Regions from separate parts of the Streptomyces sp. NPDC059828 genome, predicted to be linked through region 3. Evidence: riboswitches for the same ligand, from Rfam matches in the RefSeq annotation. Region 3 holds a riboswitch; each other region holds the start of a gene.
The links. A riboswitch is a leader RNA that binds a small molecule or an ion and turns the genes downstream of it on or off. The one in region 3 is predicted to bind cyclic di-AMP.
Positions count from the first base shown of each region.

Region 1: another riboswitch for cyclic di-AMP. It lies ahead of ACFV6V_RS10680 (M23 family metallopeptidase); the one in region 3 lies ahead of ACFV6V_RS17530 (NlpC/P60 family protein).
Region 2: another riboswitch for cyclic di-AMP. It lies ahead of ACFV6V_RS11630 (peptidoglycan DD-metalloendopeptidase family protein); the one in region 3 lies ahead of ACFV6V_RS17530 (NlpC/P60 family protein).

Region 1 covers NZ_JBHWIW010000012.1:110,292-117,699, reverse strand. The annotation lists gene lhgO (L-2-hydroxyglutarate oxidase) at 1-1,132, shown strand, start outside; gene trmB (tRNA (guanosine(46)-N7)-methyltransferase TrmB) at 1,234-2,040, shown strand; gene ACFV6V_RS10685 (PrsW family intramembrane metalloprotease) at 2,199-3,530, shown strand; gene ACFV6V_RS10680 (M23 family metallopeptidase) at 3,567-4,622, opposite strand; cyclic di-AMP (ydaO/yuaA leader) riboswitch at 4,634-4,768, opposite strand; gene ACFV6V_RS10675 (PP2C family protein-serine/threonine phosphatase) at 4,997-6,142, opposite strand; gene ACFV6V_RS10670 (MerR family transcriptional regulator) at 6,349-7,098, opposite strand; tRNA gene ACFV6V_RS10665 (tRNA-Met) at 7,252-7,325, opposite strand.
Region 2 covers NZ_JBHWIW010000014.1:80,898-88,305, forward strand. The annotation lists gene ACFV6V_RS11610 (STM4013/SEN3800 family hydrolase) at 1-427, shown strand, start outside; gene ACFV6V_RS11615 (STM4012 family radical SAM protein) at 424-1,746, shown strand; gene ACFV6V_RS11620 (STM4011 family radical SAM protein) at 1,757-2,707, shown strand; gene ACFV6V_RS11625 (SGNH/GDSL hydrolase family protein) at 2,668-3,459, opposite strand; gene ACFV6V_RS11630 (peptidoglycan DD-metalloendopeptidase family protein) at 3,647-4,639, opposite strand; cyclic di-AMP (ydaO/yuaA leader) riboswitch at 4,644-4,797, opposite strand; gene ACFV6V_RS11635 (tyrosine-protein phosphatase) at 5,206-6,021, shown strand; gene ACFV6V_RS11640 (DUF6126 family protein) at 6,043-6,183, opposite strand; gene ACFV6V_RS11645 (XRE family transcriptional regulator) at 6,194-6,799, opposite strand; gene ACFV6V_RS11650 (aspartate aminotransferase family protein) at 6,871-7,408, opposite strand, start outside.
Region 3 covers NZ_JBHWIW010000026.1:13,664-21,071, forward strand. The annotation lists gene ACFV6V_RS17515 (esterase/lipase family protein) at 1-671, shown strand, start outside; gene ACFV6V_RS17520 (M23 family metallopeptidase) at 899-2,461, shown strand; gene pcrA (DNA helicase PcrA) at 2,564-5,041, opposite strand; cyclic di-AMP (ydaO/yuaA leader) riboswitch at 5,274-5,465, shown strand; gene ACFV6V_RS17530 (NlpC/P60 family protein) at 5,464-6,612, shown strand; gene ACFV6V_RS17535 (hypothetical protein) at 6,739-7,398, opposite strand.

The sequences.
Region 1 (7,408 bases), on a different contig from region 3:
GGCGCGCTCGGCGCCCGGCACCTCGGTGACCGTGCTGGAGAAGGAGTCCGGCCCCGCCCGGCACCAGACAGGGCGCAACAGCGGGGTGATCCACAGCGGTATCTACTACCGGCCCGGATCACTCAAGGCCCGCTTCGCCGTCCGGGGGGCGGCGGAGATGGTGAAGTTCTGCGCGGAGTACGGGATCCCGCACGAGGTCACCGGCAAGCTGATCGTCGCCACGGACCGCGACGAGCTGCCCCGGCTGCACGCCCTGGTCCAGCGCGGCAGGGAGAACGGGATCCCGGTGCACGAGCTCGGCCCCGCGCAGATGGCGGAGTACGAGCCCGAGGTGCGCGGGGTCGCGGCGATCCATGTCGGCACGACGGGCGTGTGCGACTTCGGCGCGGTCGCCGCGCAGCTCGCCGAGGTGGCGGGCGCGTCAGGCACGCGGATCCACTACGGCGAGGAGGTCCAGGCCGTCGACCGGCGGCCGTGGGGCGTGGCCGTGCGCACCTCGACCGGGCGGATCGTCCGGTCGAAGGTGCTGGTGAACACGGCGGGGCTGCACTGCGACGAGGTAGCCCGGCTGGCCGGCGACGACCCGGGGATGCGGATCGTGCCCTTCCGCGGTGAGTACTACGAGCTGACCCGACCCGAACTGGTGCGCGGGCTGGTGTATCCGGTGCCGGACCCGGCCTTCCCCTTCCTCGGGGTCCATCTCACCCGGGGCATCGACGGCGGCGTGCACGTCGGGCCGAACGCGGTGCCGGCGCTGGCTCGCGAGGGATACGACTGGGGCACGGTCCGTCCGCGTGAGCTCGCCGCCACGATCGGCTGGCCCGGCTCCTGGCGGATAGCCCGCCGCCACTGGCGCTATGGCGCGGGCGAGCTGCACCGCTCGCTGTCGAAGCGCGCCTTCGCGGAGGCCGTCGGGCGACTGCTTCCCGCGGTGACCCAGGATGATCTGCGGCCCGTCGCCGCGGGCGTGCGAGCTCAGGCGGTGCTGCGGGACGGCACCCTGGTGGACGACTTCCTCATCCGGCAGGGCCCGCGCACGGTGCACATCCTGAACGCCCCGTCCCCGGCGGCGACGGCGTCGCTGCCGATCGGCCGCGAGGTGGCGCGCCGGGCGCTGGCGCTGCTGCCCTGAGACTCCGGGTCTCCACGACGGCCACCCGCGCGGTGCCCGCCCCGCAGAGTCACGTACACCTCAGACGGCCGTATACCGGACAGCCGTACAATCGGGGCATTGTGTCTGAGCTCGAGAACGTCACCACGCAGAGTGCCCCCGCGCCGGCCGGGGCACGTATCGTCGCGCCCCGCCCCAAGGGCGAACCGCGGTTTCCGGGCGGCCCGGCCGCGGATCCGGCCGGTTCGCACCACGAGCGGCGGATCCGCAGCTTCCAGCCGCGCCGCAGCCGGGTGACCACGGGCCAGGGCGACGCGCTGCGGAGGCTGTGGCCCTCCTGGGGACTGGACATCGACGGGCTGCGGAGCCTCGACCTCGGAGAGATGTTCGACGGCCTGCCGGTCGTCCTGGAGATCGGATTCGGGATGGGCGAGGCGACCGCGCAGATGGCGGCTGCCGACCCCGGCACCGGCATCCTCGCCGTCGATGTGCACACCCCGGGGCAGGGGAATCTGCTCGGTCTCGCCGAGCGCGCGGGCCTGACCAATGTCCGTGTGGCCAATGGCGATGCGATCATCCTGCTGCGCGAGATGCTCGCCCCCGACGCTCTCGACGGGCTGCGGGTCTACTTCCCCGACCCCTGGCCCAAGAAGCGCCACCACAAGCGACGGCTGATCCAGCCGGACTTCCTGACGCTCGCCGCCACCCGGCTGAAGCCCGGCGCGGTGCTGCACTGCGCCACGGACTGGGAGCCGTACGCCGAGCAGATGCTCGAGGTCCTCTCGGCCCACCCCGGCTTCGAGAACACCGAGGACGACGGCGGCTATGCTCCCCGGCCCGCCTTCCGGCCGCTGACCCGGTTCGAAGGCCAGGGCCTCGAGAAGGGGCATGTGGTCCACGACCTGCTGTTCCGCCGCAAGGCCGGGTAGTTCGGGGTCACGTACCTACCGGCCCGCACGAGCCCGCCAAGGCCGGTGGCATGCGCCCGCAAACCGGTGGAACGTCCCCGCGCCAACGTGCGCGGTAACACGTCCGGATTGCCGGATAACGCATCGCGGCTGTCAGTGGTGGTCGTTAGGGTCGTCTGGTGTCCGACCGGAGCAGGCAGCCGTACCCCACGGCGCCCCACCCCGCCATCCCGGCGTGCGACGAGCAGCTGCTCTTCGACGCCGTGCCGGAGCCTGCGCGCTGGCGCTACAAACCGCGCCGGGCCTTCTGGCGCAGCGCGGCGGTGCGCGCCTGGACCGTGATCACCCTGCTCGCGCTGTGCGGGCTGGTCATCCTGGCACTGGTGCGCGAGCAGACCGGCACCGAAGGCTTCCTGGTGGGCCTCGCCCTTGCCCTGCTGCCGGTGCCGCTGCTGATGGCGGCCTTCCGCTGGCTGGACCGTGTCGAGCCGGGACCGTGGCGGAATCTCCTCTTCGCCTTCGCCTGGGGAGCCTGCGCCGCCGCGCTCATCGCGATCATCGCCAATTCCTTCGCGACCCAGTGGATAGCGACCGCCACGGCCGATCCGACATCGGCGGACACGATCGGCGCCACGATCATCGCGCCCGTCGTGGAGGAAACCGCCAAGGCAGCATCCGTGCTGCTCATCTTCCTGTTCCGCAGAAAGGACTTCACGGGAGTCGTCGACGGGGTCGTCGTGGCCGGGTTCACCGCGACCGGCTTCGCCTTCACCGAGAACGTCCTCTATCTCGGCAACGCCTTCCTGGAGGACCAGGAATTCGGCCGCTCGGGCTTCTCGTCCGGCACAGCGGCGACGTTCGTCGTACGGATCGTGATGTCGCCGTTCGCCCATCCGCTCTTCACCGTGCTGACCGGTATCGGCTTCGGTGCGGCCGCGCTCACGGCCCGGCGCCGGAAGCTGCACAGGGCCGGGCTACCGCTGCTGGGCCTGACCCTGGCGATCGGCATGCACGCGCTGTGGAACGGCTCGGCGGTGTTCGGCCCCTGGGGCTTCTACCTCGTGTACGGAGCCGTCATGGTGCCGGCCTTCGCACTGCTCACCTGGCTCGCGGTCTGGAGCAGGCAGCGCGAGCTGCGCACGATCGCGTCCCAGCTCCCCGCGTACGCGGCGGCGGGCTGGCTCTCCCCCGTCGAGCCGCTCGCCCTGTCCTCGATGCGGGCGCGCACGCTGGCCCGCGACACGGCGGCGCGCATCCACGGGAGCGCTGCGGCCCGTGCCGTTTCCGAGTACGAGACGTTCGCGACCTCGCTGGCCTTTCTGCGGTACCAGGCGCACCGGGGCACGGCAGGGCCGGACTTCATCGCGCGCGAGCAGGAGCTGCTGCATCACCTCTGGCAGCGCAAGCATGTCGCGACACCGGCCCTGACCTATGCGGCGAGGGCGACGGGGCGCGCCCGGATACCTCCGCCGCACCGGGACTACGAGGACTACAACCCCTACCGGCACTAGGCCGTGTCCGGGCGGACAGCCCTTGGCGACTCGGGGTCAGACGGTCAGGCCCTTGTCCCGCAGCCAGGCGGCCGGATCCACACCTTCGCCGGACGGGGTGTGCACCTCCAGGTGCAGATGCGGCCCGGTGACATTGCCGGTCGCACCGACGCGTCCGATGGTGTCGCCGGTGCCGACCTCCTGGCCCGCGCCGACGGTCATCGACGACAGATGGCAGTACCAGACCTCGGAGCCGTCCTCGAGCTCCAGCACCACGCGGTAGCCGTACGCGCCCGACCAGCCCGCGGACTTGACGGTCCCTCCGTGCACGGCCTTGGCCGGGGTGCCGGTGGGGGCCGCGAAGTCGAGACCGGTGTGGTGGCCGGACGACCACATGGAGCCGGCCTCGCCGAAGGTGGAGGTGAGGGTGTACGAGGACGTGGGCAGCGAGTAGCTCGCGGCGAGCTTGGCGAGCCGGGCGGCCTCAGCGGCCTCCTCCGCCTCGCGCTGGACCTCGGCGGCCTTGGCCTCCGCCTCCGACTGCTGCTTCTTCGCCTCGGCCGCGGCGTTCTCCGCGGCGGTCTTCTCGGCAGCCGCTCGCGTCTCCGCCTCGACCTTGGCCTGCTGCTGCTCGGCCTGCTGGAGGATCCGGGCGCGCAGCGCCTCGCCCGCGGTGCCCTGCTGGGTGCCGACCGGCTCTGCGGTGTCGGTGGTGGTGGCGAGGGACATGGCGGTGAGCGGTGCGCCTGCCGCGCTGTCCGTGCCCTGTTCGTCGGAGCCGTCGTCCGAAATCAGGGAGCCCACGCCGGGCAGGGACTCGGCATCCGGGAGGTTGTCCGTGATGGTGTCGGGCAGCGAGATGGAGACGGCCGGCTTGTCCTGCGCGGTGGCGATGCCGCCCGCGCCGACGGCTGCGATCACGCCGACACCGAGAACGGTGGAGCTCCGGGCGAGGCCGCCCCGCTGCTTGACGACACGGTGCCTGCCGCGAACCGGACGGACGGACTCCTCCGTCGGGTTCCACTCCTCCGCCCCGTCGGAAGCGATCCATTCGGCGGACGGGGCCCACTCGGTGGTGGGAATCCCCTGGAGGGCAGGCTCGTTGGACGCCACGGAGGCGTGCTCCTTTCCTTCCTTCTCGCCTACCGGGTTAGCTGACGGGTTCGGAGCAGGAAGGTCTCCTACGGGCACACGAAGTGTCCGATTCACCCCAAGTGGTGGTTCCCCGGTTCCCTTGCGGGATTCGGCGCGTGCGCACGGTGCCGTCTCTTGCGACGACTGGGACAACCGCGCTGCGTTATCGAACGTTAATAGACGCCGAGGCTCTATTCCAAGCCGTTCCACTTGATCATTAACGATTTTCGGCCTGGACCAACCGCCCATTAGCTGGGTGAATCGGGCGAGTTGACCGCCTCTCACGCCACATTGTTCACCGTTGAATATCTGACGACTCATCATGCGGTGCAGGCCGAGGAAGCCTCAGGGCCTCAGGACACCACCGGCATCGTCCTGCGCCGCACCGGCTGCCGCACACCCGGCCTGCCGACCGCCAGCAGTGCCATGTCGTCCGTGAGCCCGCCACCCGTGTGTCGACGTACATCGGCGACGACCGCGTCCAGCAGGTCCTCGGGCCCGGGAAAGAGACGGCCCCCGAGCCGCGCCCGCGGATCGTAGAAGGTCCCGTGGTGATCGCGGGCCTCGGACAGTCCGTCCGTATAGAGGAGCAGCGTCGCCCCAGGCGGAAACGGGGCCTCGTCCGCACGGTCGGGCCAGTGGGCAAGATCCCCCATACCCAGCGGCAGCGCGTCCTGACTCGGCTCCAGCATGTCGAGCACGCCGTCCGCGTACAGCACGATGGGCGGCGGATGGCCCCGGTTGACGATCCGGACGCAACTACCGTCGTGCGGGATCTCCGCCAGGACCGCCGTGGTGAAGCCCTCGACCTCGTCGAGTCCGTGCGCCCGCGAGTGCTCCCGGGCCAGCGCCCGTTCCAGACGCTGCGCGATCCTCTCCAGCGAGGACTCCTCATCCGCCACCTCACGGAACGCCCCGAGCAGCACCGCCACCGTCGCGACCGCGTCCAGACCCTTGCCCCGGACGTCCCCGACCACCAGACGGACACCGAACGCGGTGTCCTGGACTGCGTACAGATCCCCGCCGATGAACGCGTCCGCCTGCGCCGCCTCGTACCGCGCGGCCACTTGCAGCCCCCCGATCCGTTCGGCGGGCTCGGGCAGCACAGCGAGCTGGGCCGCCTCGGCGATGACTCGGGCGGAGGCGAGCCGCTCACCGCTGCGGCGGAGTACCCGGTTGATGTAGAGGGCGACGATCGACACCGTGAGCACGGTCAGGACCTCGGTGGCCGGCGGCACCTGGCCCACCGTGCCGTTGTAGATGTTCAGCCCGAGCACGGTCAGCACACTGGCGACCATGGCGATCACGGTGCCGCGCCAGGTGTAGAAGGGGGCGGCGAGCAGCGGAGCGGCGGCGAAGAGCGGCGAGGCGCGGTAGGTCTCCGGGGTGAACAGGTCGAAGACCACACCGGCCATGATCATCAGCCAGGGCAGCAGCAGCACGAGAACACGGCCGCCGGTGTTGCGCCGGAAGCCTTCGTCGTCGCCGTACTGTGCCAAGACTGCTCTCCTGCCCGCTCCGCCCACGGCCGCGGACGGAGCCGCGTCCCACCAGGCTGGCCGCAGGCGCGCCCGGAGGCGAGTCGCCGTCGGCCAACCGGACTACGGCGCGGGGGAAGGGCGTGGTCACCGGGTGATGGTCACCAGGGGGCCCTCCTGGTGACCGTACCGCAGGGGCGGTACCTACGCGGGTCGGCTGAGCGGTCTCAGTCGTCGCTGAGATGGCGCTCCGCGTACACCTTCATCGCGTCACGCACGAACTCCGCCGTGCCCTCCGCGTGGCGGTCGTAGTTCTTCGCGAAGCGCGGATCGGCGACGTACATCTCGCCGAGCCCGATGACGTACGACTTCGTCGGGGTGACCGTCACCGACAGCCACTCGACGTGGCGCCTCGCGATCGCCTGCGCCTCCTCGCCGTCCACGGCGAGCCCACGCTCGCGGGCCCGCGCGAAGTCACGGGCGATCGCGACCTGACGGCCCTGGAAGTCCTTCTTCTCCTGGTCGCTCAGTGAGCGCCACCAACCGTCCCCCTTCTCATAGGCGTCCCGGCCCCAGCGCTCGGTCACCTCCTGCTCGTACTGGGTGTGATCGAAGCCGTCGAAGACTTCTTCGGCCATGAGTGCTTCTCCCTTCTCCGTGCGGTCGAGAGTGGTCCGCACCGAGGAAATCTGCCGAGCGATACGCTCCTGCTCCTGCTCCAGCAGTCGCAGATGCGTACGCAGTGCGGCAGCCGTGTCCCGCTGCCCCGCCAGGACGTCCGCGATCGCAGGCAGCCCGAGGCCGAGCTCGCGCAGCAGCAGGATCCGCTGGAGTACGACCAAGGCGTCCTGGTCGTAATAGCGGTAGCCGTTGCCACCGATACGGCTCGGCACCAGCAGGCCCAGCTCTCCGTAGTGCCGGAGGGTGCGGCTCGTGGTGCCCGCCTTCTTCGCGATGTCCTGGATCGACCACTCCATGACCTTCACGGTAGAAGTTGACGCTACGTAAAGGTCAAGCGCGTCTCGCGAAGGCCGAGCGTGAACCGCGGCGCATGTGCGGGGGCATCCCGTCAACCGCATGTACTGAGGGCCCGGATCCAGCTGATGCTGGATCCGGGCCCTCAGTTTGAGTAGCGGGGACAGGATTTGAACCTGCGACCTCTGGGTTATGAGCCCAGCGAGCTACCGAGCTGCTCCACCCCGCGTCGGTGAACACCACTCTACGCTACGCGGAGCAAGATCCACACCAGTTTCCCGTCCGACCCGGGGGCGGGCCGGAATCCGTACG
Region 2 (7,408 bases), on a different contig from region 3:
CTGGGAGCCGGAGTTCGGTGTGGCCTCGCCCGTCTCGTTCGAGGCACAGGTGCGGCGCGCGGAGGAGGTCGTCTCCTCGCTCCCCCGGGACCAGCGGCTGTTCCTGTTCGTCAATGTGGCGGCCCTGCACCAGCCCAACTGGTTCCATCTGCCCGGCGCGACCCGCGAGGCGGGCGATTCACGCGCGACGCATGCCGCTGCCCTGGAGTACGTGGACCGGCACATCGGCCGGCTCTTCGCGGCGGCGAGCAGCAGGCGCCGCTGCTTCGCGATCGTCTGCTCCGACCACGGCACGGCGTACGGCGACGACGGGTACACAGGGCACCGGCTCGGCCATGAGGTGGTCTGGACGGTGCCGTACGCGCAGTTCTTCCTGCCCGGCCCCGCGGAATCCCGGGCAGACGGCAAGGACGGGGAGACACGGTGAATGCGATCCGGCCCTACCAGAGCTATGTGTACGCCTATCCGCACAAGACGGCCTACCGGCCGTTGGCCGACCGGCCCTCGTTGCGGGAGCTGTGGGCTGCCGAGCGCAAGGACGCGCTCTCGCTGTACCTCCACATACCGTTCTGCGGGGTCCGCTGCGGCTTCTGCAATCTGTTCACCCGGATCGGCGCCCCCGACGAGCTGACCACGCGCTATCTCGACGCGCTGGAGCGGCAGGCGACGGCGGTCCGGGAAGCCCTGGGGGACGCGGATCCGGTGCGGTTCACCGCCGCGGCCTTCGGTGGCGGCACCCCGACCTTTCTGACCGCTGCCGAGCTGGCCAGGCTCTGCGACATCGCGGAGCAGGGCATGGGCGCGGATCTCGGCACGGTCCCGCTGTCCGTGGAGACCTCCCCGGCCACCGCGACCGCGGACCGGCTCGCCGTGCTCGCCGAGCGCGGCGCGACACGGCTGAGCATCGGTGTGCAGAGCTTCGTCGACGAGGAGGCGCGCGCGGCCGTCCGGCCGCAGCGGCGCGCCGACGTCGATGCGGCGCTCGGCCGGATCCGGGACGCGGGCTTCCCCGTGCTCAACATCGACCTGATCTACGGCATCGACGGGCAGACCGGTGCGACCTGGCGCCGTTCACTGGACGCGGCACTGTCCTGGCGGCCCGAGGAGCTGTATCTGTATCCGCTGTACGTACGGCCGCTGACCGGGCTGGGCCGCCGCGCCGCAGCGGATGCCGACGAGGCCTGGGATGCCCAGCGCCTGCGGCTGTACCGGGAGGGCCGCGATCACCTGCTCGCCCACGGCTACGAGCAGGTGTCGATGCGGATGTTCCGCCGCGCGGACGCACCGGCGCAGGGCCCGGACGACCACGCCTGCCAGACCGACGGGATGATCGGACTCGGCTGCGGGGCCCGCTCGTACACATCCGGGCTGCACTACTCCTTCGACTACGCCGTCGACATGGGCGAGATACGGAGGATCATCGACGACTACACAAGCGCCGATGACTTCAGCCGGGCCGAGGTCGGCCGGCCGATCGACGGGAACGAAGCACGCCGCCGCCATCTGCTCCAGTCGCTTCTCCAGTCGCGGGGCATGCCCGTGGCGGAGTACGCGGCTCGGTTCGGGAACCATCCGGGAGACGACTTCCCCGTCGAGCTGTCGGGCTTCGCCGAGCGCGGCTGGCTGGAGGAGACGGGCGGGCTGCTGCGGCTGACAGCCGAGGGCCTCGCCCACTCGGACGCGCTGGGGCCCGCGATGTTCTCGCCCGCCGTACGGTCCGCGATGGTCGCCTACGAGGCCAAATGAGGGAATGTCGATGGACCTGACCCTGCTGTACCGGGGCCCGCTCGCCTCCTGTGACTACGACTGCCCGTACTGCCCCTTCGCCAAGCGCCGCGACAGCCGGGAGCAGCTGCGAGCCGACCGGGACGCACTGCGCAGGTTCGCGGCCTGGGCGGCGCAGCAGTCGGACGACCGTCTCTCCGTGCTGTTCACACCTTGGGGAGAGGGGCTGGTCCGGTCCTGGTATCGCAGCACTTTGGTCGAGCTGTCCCAACTGCCGCACATCCGGCGGGTCGCCATCCAGACCAACCTGAGCTGCCGCACCGACTGGCTGGCGGACGCCGACACGGACACGCTGGCGCTGTGGTGCACGTACCACCCCGGGCAGACTCCGTACGACCGGTTCCTCGGCAAGTGCCGGGAGCTCACCGAGCGAGGAGTGCGGTTCAGCGTGGGCGTGGTCGGCTTCGAGGAGCATCTGGAGCAGGCACGGCGGCTGCGGGCGGAGCTTCCGCCGCAGGTCTATCTGTGGATCAACGCGGCAGAGGGGCACACCTACACGGACGAGCAGGCCGCCCGCTGGACGGCCCTCGATCCGCTGTTCCCCTACAGCCGCCACCCCCACCGTTCGGCCGGGCTGCCGTGCCGCACCGGAGAGTCGGTGATCTCGGTGGACGGGGACGGCTCGGTGCGGCGCTGCCATTTCGTCCGCACCCGGCTCGGCAGTCTCTACGACGGCTCCTACCGCGCGGCGCTGAAGCCCCGCGCCTGCCCGCTCGCCGTCTGCGACTGCCACATCGGCTATGTCCACCTGGAGTCGCTGCCGTTGTACGACGTGTTCGCGGGCGGGGTCCTGGAACGGATCCCCGCCCACACGTCAGCACACGGTGAGATGGACGGTCCCGGGCCCGGGCTGGGCCCGGGGCGCGGACTCCGTAGCGGGCCTCAGAGCGGAAGGAGATTTGGACGCTTCGGCTCCACGTGATCGCCGGAGGACTCCCCGCGCAGTCGCCTGCCGATCCACGGGACCAGGTACTCCCTGGCCCAGAGGATGTCGTCGCGACGGATCTCCAGCGCACCCCGGGGCGGCAGTGGGGGCCACTCCTGGTCCGGGTCCGCGGGGATGCCGATGCCGAGGACCTGTGCGGCGCGGAGCGCGACGCGGGTATGGCCCTCCGGGGAGAGGTGGAGGCGGTCGTCGTCCCAGGCACGGCGGTCCTGGACGGACCTGAGCGACCAGAGGTCCAGTACGGGGCAGCCGTGGCGGTCGGCGATGGCCCGTACGTGGGCGGTGTACGTAGCGATCTTGCCACGCAGATGGCGGAGCACCGGCACGCCCCGGGTGTCGAATCCGGTGGTCACCATGACGGTGCCGACGGATGCGCGGAGGTCGGCCACGGCGCGTTCGAAGCGCTCGGCGACGTCGTCGGGGTCGGTGCCGGGCCGGATGATGTCATTGCCCCCCGCGCAGAACGTCACCAGGTCGGGGGCGAGTTCCTTCGCCCGGGGGACCTGCTCCTCCACGATCTGGTCGAGAAGCCTGCCGCGTACGGCGAGGTTGGCGTAGCGGAAGGTGTGCTCCGGTACACGGTCGTCGAGCAGCACCGCGAGGCGGTCTGCCCAGCCGACGAACTGCTCGTCGGGCCCCGGATCCCCCACGCCCTCGGTGAAGCTGTCACCGATCGCCGCGTACGACCCGAATAGTGTGTCTGTTGTTGATCTCGAATCGTCTGCCACGTCACGACATCTTTCACCGCGCGAAGTGACCTACGCCACCGTAGGAGGGGTTGACGGGGCGTGACATAGACCACCGAGCCGGTTTTCGGCGGACGGGAATACCGGCGGCACACAGACGTCCGCCACTCCCCGCGTCAGGTGGGGAGCGGCGGACGTCACTGACGTTACGTCAGCTCGAGGGGGTGGTTCAGAGGCGCACACCGTGCTGGCGGAGGTAGGCCAGCGGGTCGATGTCCGAGCCGTAGTTCGGCGTGGTGCGGATCTCGAAGTGGAGGTGCGGACCGGTGGAGTTGCCGGTGGAGCCGGAGAGGCCGATCTGCTGTCCGCCGCTCACGCTCTGCCCGGCCGAGACGGAGAGGGAGGAGAGGTGGGCGTACTGGGAGTAGGTGCCGTCGCCGTGCCGGATGACGACCTGGTTGCCGTAAGCGCCGGCCCATCCGGCCGAGGCGACGGTGCCGGGGCCGACGGACTTGACCGAGGTACCGACGGAGGCGATGAAGTCGAGACCGGTGTGGTAGCCGCTGGACCACATGGCACCCGGGGTGCGGTAGGCGGTGCTGATGCCTCCGGCGACCGGAGCAGAGTAGAAGGACTCCTTGCTCTTAGCGGACGGAGCCTCGGCAGCCGCGGGGGCGGCGGCCTCGACCTTGGCCTTGGCCTCGACCTTGACCTTGGCCTTGACCCCGGGGGCAGCCGGGGCGGCCTTGGGGGCATCGGCGGTACGGTCGGCAGACCGCGAGGCGCGCTCGTCCTTCGCCGGCGCCTGGGCCGGGCGCTCGGTCGGTGCCGCGGTCTTCGCCGCGGTGCCGAGGGCGAGCTTCAGACCCGGGTGGATCAGCGAGGGGTTCTCGCCGACGACCTCGCGGTTCTCGGCGTACAGCTTCTTCCAGCCGCCGCGGACATGCTGCTCTTCGGCGATCTTGGACAGGTAGTCGCCGGACACGACCGTGTAGGTCCTGGGCGGCTTCGGAGCGGCCACCGACTGCGGGGCGGCGGCCTGTCGGGCGACTGCGGCGGTGTGCTCGGCGGTGGCCGCGGGAGCGGAGTTCCCCGTGGCGTGCGCCGCGCCTGCGGCGCCGATGAGCGGGAGTGCGATGGCGGCGCCACCGGTTCCCGCGGCGACGAATCCGCGAGCGAGCGGGCTGGTCTTGGGTCGGCGGTGCTTACCCCGTCCGGGCATGGCGAATTCCTCTCCGGCGCCTGCGAGGTGAGCTGTCGGGTTCGGGCTGGAGCTGCCCGGCCGTGCGATGGCACGACTTCACCCCTAGCCGTCCGGAACCCCGGGACGGCGACTTACCTGGGTCCCCCGCTCCTGCCACGCGTGAGTGTGTGCGGAATTCCGGACGGCGGCAGGATTCGGCGGTCCGACCGGATTGCGGCGACCGTAGGCGAGTCGGGCGAGCGGTACAAGCAGTCCTAATCGGTCGGCATTCACCCGTGCGATATCAACGGGGATTTTCCGGTCACCCTGCGTGGATTACGGATCTTTGATTGCCTTATACACAAAGGGGTTTGATGGGGAGACACGGCAACGGACCGTCACGAATATGATCCCGCTCACGACGGGAATCCCATCTCGTTCCTAACTGGTTCACTCTTCCCTAATTCATCAAATCGGACAGAACCGGCATTAACCCCAGATAGGCTCACTCCAGGCGGGGTGATTTCCCGAGGAACCCATGTCGTATGGTCAGGTGCACGCCGTCGTCGACGCGCGACGCCAACCGCAGACACGGAGGAGCCCCCGTGACGCAGCAGCTGCCCCAGGTCCCTTCGACCGAGCCCGAGCTCTCGGGCGTGCGCAACTTCCGGGACGTGGGCGGTCTGCCGACCGTGGACGGGCGCCGGGTGCGGCACGGCAGACTGTTCCGCAGCGGGCACCTCGCCCACGCCACCGCCGACGACGCCGTGTTCCTCGCGTCCCTCGAGCTCCACACCATCTTCGACTTCCGCAACGCCGCCGACCACAAGCTCGAGGGGGCCGACGTCGAGCTGCCCGGCGTGCGGAACGTGAACATCCCGCTCAGCGACCCCGCCGACGGCGCCGAGTTCTGGATGATGGTGCGCGACGGCAATCTCGAACAGCTGCGCTCGATCCTCGCCGACGGCAAGGCGGCCGGCCGGATGTCCGACTCGTACCGGAAGATGATCAAGGAGCGGACCGAGGAGCACAGCCGCGTGCTGCACTCCCTCGCCGAGGACAGCGTCCCCGCCCTGATGCACTGCGCCGCGGGCAAGGACCGCGCGGGCCTGTCGATCGCGATCTCCCTGCTCGCGGTGGGCGTCGAGCGGGACGCCATCGAGGCCGACTACTTGAAGTCGAACGATCCGCACCGCCGCTACAAGGTGCGCCGCAGCGACACCTCCTCCGCCGGGATGTCCCCCGAGGTCATGGACCTGCTCAACCCGCTCTTCGACGCCCGCGCGGAGTATCTGGCGGCTGCCTTCGAGGCCATCGAGGAGACCTGGGGCGGCCCCGAGCGCTATCTCTCCGCGGGCCTCGGCATCACGCCCGAGACCCGGGAGCGGCTGCGCGACCGCCTGCTGGACGGCACGGTCTGATACCTCCGCGCGCCCCCGGCCTCACTGCCCGCCGACCGTGAACAGCAGGTAGAGGAACGCCGCGAACAGGTGGCCCGCGACCAGATAGGCGAACAGCCGGACGGCCAGGCCGAGCGGGAACTTCTGGTCGTTCGACGAGGACTTCTCAGGTGCACCGGGCATGCGGATCTCCTCAGGTGTGCGGTCGCGCGTGCGGATCGGGGCTCTGGAGCAGGGTGTGGACGAACAGCAGCTCGACCCCGCCTGGTGTGGCGGAGGCGATTCGGTGCGGGGTGAGCGAGTCGAAGTGCGCGCTGTCCCCCGGGGTGAGCTCATGGACGCTGTCCCCGAGGCCCAGCCGAAGCCTGCCGTCCAGGACGTAGAGCCACTCCTCACCCGGATGGACCCGCACCAGATCGCCCTGGGCCCCATAGGGCACCCGCACCCGCAAGGCCTGCATGGCGCGGCCCCAGCCGCCGGTCTGCCGGTAGCTCCAGCCGTCGGCCTCAGCGGGTCCCATCCCGCCACCGCGGATGACGGAGTCGCGTTCCGGTGGGTGCTCACCGAGCAGCTCGGCGACGGTCGTACCGTAGATCCTCGCGAGGGCGAGCAGCATCGGCAGCGAGGGCTGCCGATGGCCGGTCTCCAGCCGGGAGAGATGCGCCGGTGACAGGCCCGCCCGCTGGGCGGCGGCCTCCAGGGTGAGGCCTCGGCGGCGGCGCAAGTCGCGCAGCCGCGGGGCCACATCGGGCAGCTCGTCCACCGGCTGCCCCGGAGGCTCTGAGGCGGAAGGACTCATGCGTCCATTGCGCCAGGATCTTCCCTCTGAGGCAAATTTCTTGCCTCAGAGGCAAAACGGCCCAGGAGCCGCTAACGCTGGGCCACAGCCTGCTTCACCAGCGTCTTGCCGAAGTCCCACATCAGCCCGCCGCCACCGTGTGCCTCGTCCATCACGGCGGTGAACGCCGCAATGAACCGGTCGACCTCCGCCTCTCCGATGACCAGCGGTGGAATCAGCTTGATCACTTCCATGTGGTCCCCGGAGACCTGGGTGAGGATCCGGTGCTTCTGGAGCAGCGGCACCACCACCATCTGCGCGAAGAGGCCTTTACGCGCGGCTTGCAGCATGGTCCACCGGCCACGCAGTCTCAGCGAGGACGGCCTGCCGAACTCGATGCCGATCATCAGGCCCCGGCCGCGGACCTCCTTCAGCAGCTCGTAGCGGTCCACGAGGGCCGTGAGCCGCGACTTCAGCAGCCCGCCGACGGCCCTCGCGTTCGCGACGAGCTGCTCGTCCTCCAGGACCGCGAGCACCGCGAGCCCCGCGGCCATCGCCTGGGCGTTCCCGCCGAAGCTCGCCGAGTGCACCAGCACCCGGTCCATGGACGAGTAGACCTTCTTGAAGATC
Region 3 (7,408 bases):
CAGCTGCCGCCGCATTCCCCCCGGCCGTCCTCCTCCACGGCTTCATCGACAACCGTTCCGTGTTCGTCCTTCTGCGCCGCCACCTCGCCCGTGAGGGACGGCGGCCCATCGAGTCGCTCAACTACTCACCGCTGACCTGTGACATACGGAGTGCCGCCGAGCTGCTGGGCCGCCATGTCGAGGAGGTCTGCACCCGCACCGGCCGGCCCGAGGTCGATATCGTCGGACACAGCCTCGGAGGACTGATCGCCCGCTACTACGTCCAGCGGCTCGGCGGCGACCGCCGGGTCCGCACGCTGGTCACTCTCGGCACCCCCCATTCGGGCACGAGTGTCGTCCCGCTCGCGAGCGCTCACCCTCTCGTGCGCCAAATGCGCCCCGGCTCCGATGTGGTGGAGGAACTGAGACTGCCCGCTCCCGGCTGCCGCACGCGCTTCGTCAGTTTCTGGAGCGACCTCGACCAACTGATGGTGCCGCTCGAAACAGCCTGCATCGACCACCCTGATCTACAGGTGCGGAACATACGCGTCAGCGGTATCGGCCATCTCGCCCTCCCTGTGCACCCGGCCGTCGCGGCGATCATCCGCGAGGTGCTCGAGCCGTCGGAGAGAGGCACCGTGCCGGGGGCGGTAGCGGCATCGGGAGCGTCCGGGGTGGTGTCCGTGGCCTGAGGCCCGGCACCCCAACGGCCTTCGAACAATCATCGAACGTAAGGCCAAAGCTCTTCCTTCACCTCGTCGAAAGACGGCCGAATGCCCGTTTCCCGCCTACCCAAAACCAACGGAAGATTGTCGGCGTCGCATACTGCCGGGTACAGTCGCGCCCACTGCGTTCCTCGGGTCCCCCACCGCGGGTGACTCCGGATCCTGGTCCTGCTGCCGAGGCGAGAGAGAAGTTGGTGAACGACCAGCACCCCGACGCCGGGTATGACTCCTACGCCGCCGGCAGCTTCGACACCGACCCGCTCTTCGGCGCCCTTCCCGGCGGCTACGCCTACGACGCAGCGGCCGCCGGAAGCAGCGGCCAGTACGACAACACGCAGTGGCAGTCGGCGACGACGGCGTACGACAGCTACGCCGCCGCCGAGGGACACCAGCAGCAGTACGACACCACCGGCCAGTGGGACGCCAACGCCTGGAACCAGACGGGGCAGTTCGAGACCACCGCGGCAGCTTTCGCCTATGACGGGACGGGCCAGTGGCCCGCGGCGGGCGGATACAGCACCCCGGCCTATGAAACCGGCACATACGACGCGACGGCCTGGAACTCGGGCGCGGACACCGGAGCCGGCCTGGGCTCCGAACAGGCCGCCGACGCCTACCAGACCCAGGTCCAGGCTCAGACGCAGTACCTCGAATACAGCGAGTACAGCGAGTACGCGGCGCATACCGACTACGCGGCGCATACCGAGCACGCTGGATACACCGAGCACGCCGAATACACAGCGGACAGCGCTTATACCGCGGACGGCGAATACTCCGAGCACACCGGCTACTACGCCGAGCCCGTGACGCTGCCCGAACAGTTCTCCCCCGAGGACGAGTTCCCGGCGGGGTCCGACCATCCCGCGGCCGAGTCCGGCACCGAGGACCCCACCCCGGAAGCCGACGACCAGAGCTTCGAGTACGACGACGAGGCCGAGTTCGTCGCCACGGCCAGGACGATGGCCGCCCCGGCGATCTCCATCCCGGCACCCCGCCCCGCCCGCCGCGGTGGCACCCGTGGCCGCCGCCGCACCCCGGCCAAGCGTTCCGCCATGCTCACCGTGGCCGTCCCCTCCGCCTGCGTCATGGGTGTCGCCGGCGTGGCAGCGGCGTCGGTGGGCGGGCTCTCCGGGGGTGAGGAGGGCAGCGGCAAGACCACGGTCGCGGCCGCCGATCCGACATCGGTGCAGTCGGTCCCGGCCAACTCCAAGCTCGACACCCAGCTCGCCGCGCTGAGCGCCGACGCCCGCGACTTCGGCGACCGCGCCAGCCGCACCCAGGAGCGAATCGACCTCAAGGCGCGCCAGGAGGCGGACCGCAAGAAGCGCGAGGCGGAAGCCGCCCGCCGCGAGGCGCTGCGCCCCAAGTTCGCCCTTCCCGTCAGCCAGCACGGGCTCAGCGCCTACTTCGGTCAGGCAGGCGTCAACTGGATGTCCATGCACACCGGTATCGACTTCCCCGTCTCCTACGGGACGCAGGTGAAGGCTGCCACCGACGGCACGGTGCGCACCCAGTGGAACAGCGCCTACGGCAACATGGCCATCGTCACGGCCGCCGACGGCACGGAGACCTGGTACTGCCACCTCAGCAGCACCAAGATCCGCTCAGGATCGGTCAAGGCTGGTGACGTGATCGCCTTCTCCGGCAACTCGGGCAATTCCACCGGCCCGCATCTGCACTTCGAGGTACGACCGGGCGGGGGTTCCGCGATAAACCCGCTGTCGTGGCTGCGCGGCCACGGCCTCGACCCGACCTGATCCGGCGTAGACGTAGGCGGACGCACGAAGCTCCGGACGGCTCTCCGCCTCCGCTCCTCTCCGCCCCTTCGGGGTGCGGCTTCACCGCACCCCGGCTCCTCGCTACAGCTTCTCGACCGGCGCGTATCGCAGCAGCAGCCGCTTCGGCTTGGTGTCCCCGAAGTCGATCGTCGCCTGGGCGTCCGCTCCCAGTCCCGTCACCGCCATCACCGTGCCGAGACCGAACTGGTCGTGCGTCACCCGGTCTCCGACCACCAGCGCGATGACCGGCTTGTCGGCAGCCCGCCTGGTCGCGAAGCCCGAGGGGCCGGAACGCGACCGGGACGAGGAGAGCGAGGAAGTGATCCCCGAGACCGGACCCGCCGGGGCGGCCATCGGTCCCGTCCGCTTCCACTCCAGATGCGCGTCAGGGATCTCCTCAAGGAAACGCGAGGGCGGGTTGTACGAGGGCTGGCCCCAGGCGCTGCGCATCGACGAGCGGGTCAGATAGAGCCGCTCACGGGCGCGGGTGATACCCACATACGCCAGCCGCCGCTCCTCCTCCAGCTCCTTGGCCTGGCCGAGCGCCCGCATGTGCGGGAAGACGCCGTCCTCCATGCCGGTGAGGAACACGACCGGGAACTCCAGGCCCTTCGCCGTGTGCAGCGTCATGAGGGTGATGACTCCACTGCCCTCATCGTCCTCGTCCGGGATCTGGTCGGAGTCGGCGACGAGCGCCACCTGCTCCAGGAACTCGGCGAGCGTGCCGGAACCCTCGTCGGCTCCCCGCTCCTGCTCGAATTCGAGGGCGACCGCCGCGAGCTCCTGGAGGTTCTCGATACGGGTTTCGTCCTGCGGGTCGGTGGATGCCTGGAGCTCGGCGAGATAACCGGTGCGCTCCAGCACCGCCTCGAGGACGGTGGCCGGGCCCGCGCCCGACTCGACGATCGTGCGCAGCTCCTCCATCAGCGTGTTGAAGCGCTTCACGGCGTTGGCCGAACGGGCCGCCATGCCGTACGCCTCGTCCACGCGCCGCAGCGCCTGCGGGAAGGTGATCTTCTCTCGCAGCGCGAGGGCGTCGATCATCGCCTCGGCGCGATCGCCGATACCCCGCTTGGGGACGTTGAGGATGCGGCGCAGCGGGACGTTGTCCTCGGGGTTGGCGAGAACTCGCAGATAGGCGAGGACGTCCCGGACTTCCTTGCGCTCGTAGAAGCGCACCCCGCCGACGACCTTGTAGGGCAGGCCGACACGGATGAAGATCTCCTCGAAGACACGGGACTGGGCGTTGGTCCGGTAGAAGACGGCGACATCGCCCGCCTTGGCCTCGCCCGCGTCGGTCAGCCGGTCGATCTCGTCGGCGACGAACTGTGCCTCGTCGTGCTCGGTGTCGGCGACATAGCCGGTGATCTGCGCTCCGGCGCCCGCGTTCGTCCAGAGGTTCTTGGGACGACGGCTCTCGTTGCGCTCGATGACGGCGTTGGCGGCGGAGAGGATCGTCTGGGTGGAACGGTAGTTCTGCTCCAGCAGGATCGTGGTGGCGTCCGGATAGTCCTCCTCGAACTGGAGGATGTTGCGGATCGTGGCGCCGCGGAAGGCGTAGATCGACTGGTCGGCGTCACCGACGACGCACAGCTCGGCGGCCGGCAGGTCCTCGTATCCCTCGCCGACCAGCTCACGCACCAGGGTGTACTGGGCGTGGTTGGTGTCCTGGTACTCGTCCACCAGGACATGCCGGAAGCGGCGCCGGTAGTGCTCGGCCACGTCCGGGAACGCCTGGAGGAGATGGACGGTGGTCATGATGATGTCGTCGAAGTCCAGGGCGTTGGCCTCGCGCAGCCGCGCCTGGTACATCCGGTACGCCTCGGCCAGCGTCTTCTCGAAGCCTCCCCCGGAGCCTCCGGCCTGGGAGCCGCCCCCGGCCACCTGATCGGCGAACGCCTCCTCGTCGATCAGCTCGTTCTTGAGGTTCGAGATCTTGGCGCTGAACGACTTCGGTGGGAACTTCTTCGGGTCGAGGTCGAGATCGCGGCAGACCAGGGCCATCAGCCGCTTCGAGTCGGCGGCGTCGTAGATCGAGAACGACGAGGTGAAGCCGAGCTTCTTGCTCTCGCGGCGCAGGATGCGGACGCAGGCGCTGTGGAAGGTGGAGACCCACATCGCGTTGGCGCGGGGGCCGACGAGCTGCTCGACCCGCTCCTTCATCTCGCCCGCGGCCTTGTTGGTGAACGTGATGGCCAGTATCTGCCCTGGGTGGACATTGCGGGTCGCCAGCAAGTGGGCGATCCGATGGGTCAGCACCCGGGTCTTTCCGGAACCGGCTCCGGCCACGATGAGCAGCGGCGAGCCGGTGTGGACGACGGCGGCGCCCTGCTGTTCGTTCAGGCCTTCCAGCAGCGCGGCGGGGTCCACGGCCGGGCGTGGCACACCGCTGCGGTAGTACTCGTCCCTGGTCGGGGGCACGTCGAAGCGACCCCCGAAGAGGTCGTGAGGGACGTCCTCGGCGGGGGCGTGCTCGTCGGGCTCCGGAGGCGGGGGCTCCTCCGAGGCCGCGGAGCGCTGGAGGCCGGCCAGGAAGCTGTCGTCAAAGAGGCTGCTCATCGCTCTACGAGTCTAGGCCGCCGCACTGACAGCCCGCCGCCGCCTTCGCCTCAATCACGCGTCTCGATCACGCCAATCCACGCTCGTCACATTCTGTGAAGTTGCGGCCACGACACGCCAAGGTCACGGAAATGTATCGGACATAATGCGCACCGACCTTCACACGAGCGCCACAGTTTGGCTAGCGTGCTCGCCAAGGCAGCCCGTACCCCCGCGGCGACCAACGCCAATCGGGCAGCTCGCGCCGAATCCGACCATTCCGCAAGGAAGGTGAGGAACCGGGGACCCAACTCTCCTGTGCCCACCCGCACAAGAGGGGCCCCACCGGGGTGAATCGGGCCACGTTGCATCAAGGCCCGTAGGACAACCTTCCGTTCCGTCCGAACCCGACAGCTAACCCGGTAGGCGGCAAACGGAAGGAGATGCCTGCCTTGGCATCGCATCGCAAAGCGCGTGCCCACACGGGTACACGTACGAAGAATCCCGCCGTCGGGTTCACGACGGCAGCCATCGCGGGCGTCACCCTGCTGTCCACGCAGAGCGCCCAGGCCGAACCGCAGCCCAGCGTCGAAGAGGTCCAGAAGAAGGTCGACGACCTCTACCGCCAGGCCGGAACCGCGACCCAGCAGTACGACCGTGCCAAAGAGGAAACGGCGCAGCAGCGCCGCGAGGTGGACCAGCTCCTGGACAACGCCGCGGAGCGCACGGAGTCCCTGAACGAAGCCCGCCGCGCGCTCGGTTCGTACGCCGCCGCCCAGTACCGCACCGGAACGGTCACCCCGACCGCCGCGCTGCTCCTCGCGGACAGCCCGCAGGAGTACTTCGACCAGACGCGCCTGATGGACCGGCTGTCCGAGGAACAGCGCGAAGCCGTCACCGACTTCGAGGAGCAGCGGTCCGCGGCGGCGGATCAGCGCGCGGAGGCGACCAGGAGCCTGGAGACGCTCACCGACTCGCAGGCATCGCTGCGCAGCACCAAGGAGACGGTGCAGCGCAAGCTCGCCGAGGCGCGGGAGCTGTTGTCGAAGCTGACGGCGGAGGAGAGGGCACGGCTCGCGGAACTGGAGCGCCAGCGGGAGGAAGAGGCACACCGCAAGGCGGAGGCGAAGGCCAGGGCCGAGGCAGCGGCCAGAGCGGAGGCCGAGGCCCAACGCCGGGCGCAGCAGGAACAGGAGCAGCAGGGCACGGGAACCGGCGCGGGCACCTCCGCCGGCTCGTACGCCGCCAAGGCGCAGCAGGTGCTGTCCTTCGCCCGCAGCCAGATCGGCAAGCCCTACGTCTGGGGCGCGACCGGACCCAGCTCCTACGACTGCTCCGGCCTCACCCAGGCCGCCTGGCGCGCGGCCGGCGTCGATCTGCCCCGCACCACCTGGGACCAGATCGAGGTGGGTCAGCGGATCGCGGCGAAGGACCTCGTCCCCGGCGACCTCGTGTTCTTCTACGACGACATCAGCCACGTCGGGATCTACATCGGCAACGGGCAGATGATCCACGCCCCGAAGCCGGGCGCGAACGTCCGCGAGGAATCGATCTACTACATGCCGATCCACGGGAGCGTGCGGCCGGCCTGAGCGGGATCACGCTGCGGCCCGGCCGATCGGGGTGGCCTGGCCGCTGCCTGCGGGCCGAACGCATGAGCGCGAAGAAACCCCGCCAGGGACGACCTGGCGGGGTTCGGCTTCACCGAGCTGCCGGGATCACTCCCTGTTCAAGGCAGCTCGCAGACAGGCGATCAGATCGCCGGTCGGCACCTCGGTCCACGTGGCCCCTGGCACCCCCACGCGCATGACCTCATGACGCGCCTCGTCCAACTCATGCACCAGGACCTGGCGGCTCGTTCCGTCCAGCGGATCCACCCGCAGCCGGACGGCCCCGTGCGAGATCGTCGGGAACATGCTCCGCAGCACGTCATCCGCATGGAGGCGACGCAGAAGGTTCCGCTCTCCTCGGTGGAAGTCGGACGACAGGAGGTCGGACCACTGCGCAGAAATGAGCTCCCCGCTGTCGAGTGCCCTGGCGAACTCATCGAGCTCCATGAACGTGAACCTCGTCGCCAGTTCTTCGAGCGGCACGCCCGCCCGCCATGCGGCAACCGCCTCCACGAGCAATCCGAGATCGTCCGTCGAGCCGATCTCCCAGGTGAACCCGGGAATGTGGACGCGCATCCGGAACAGTCGCTCATCGGCCGCGGGATCGACTGACACGACCCCCCTCGCCGTCTCGACACTGACCACGTCGACGTCCCAGGGCGATAGCCCGATGTCGCATCCGCGCAGTTCCGCTGCCTCCTTCATGGCTGGTCCGAGGCCACCCGACGCGGTCACGTCCGGGTACAGGTGCTTCTGATCGGTTCCCATACTCGATTCC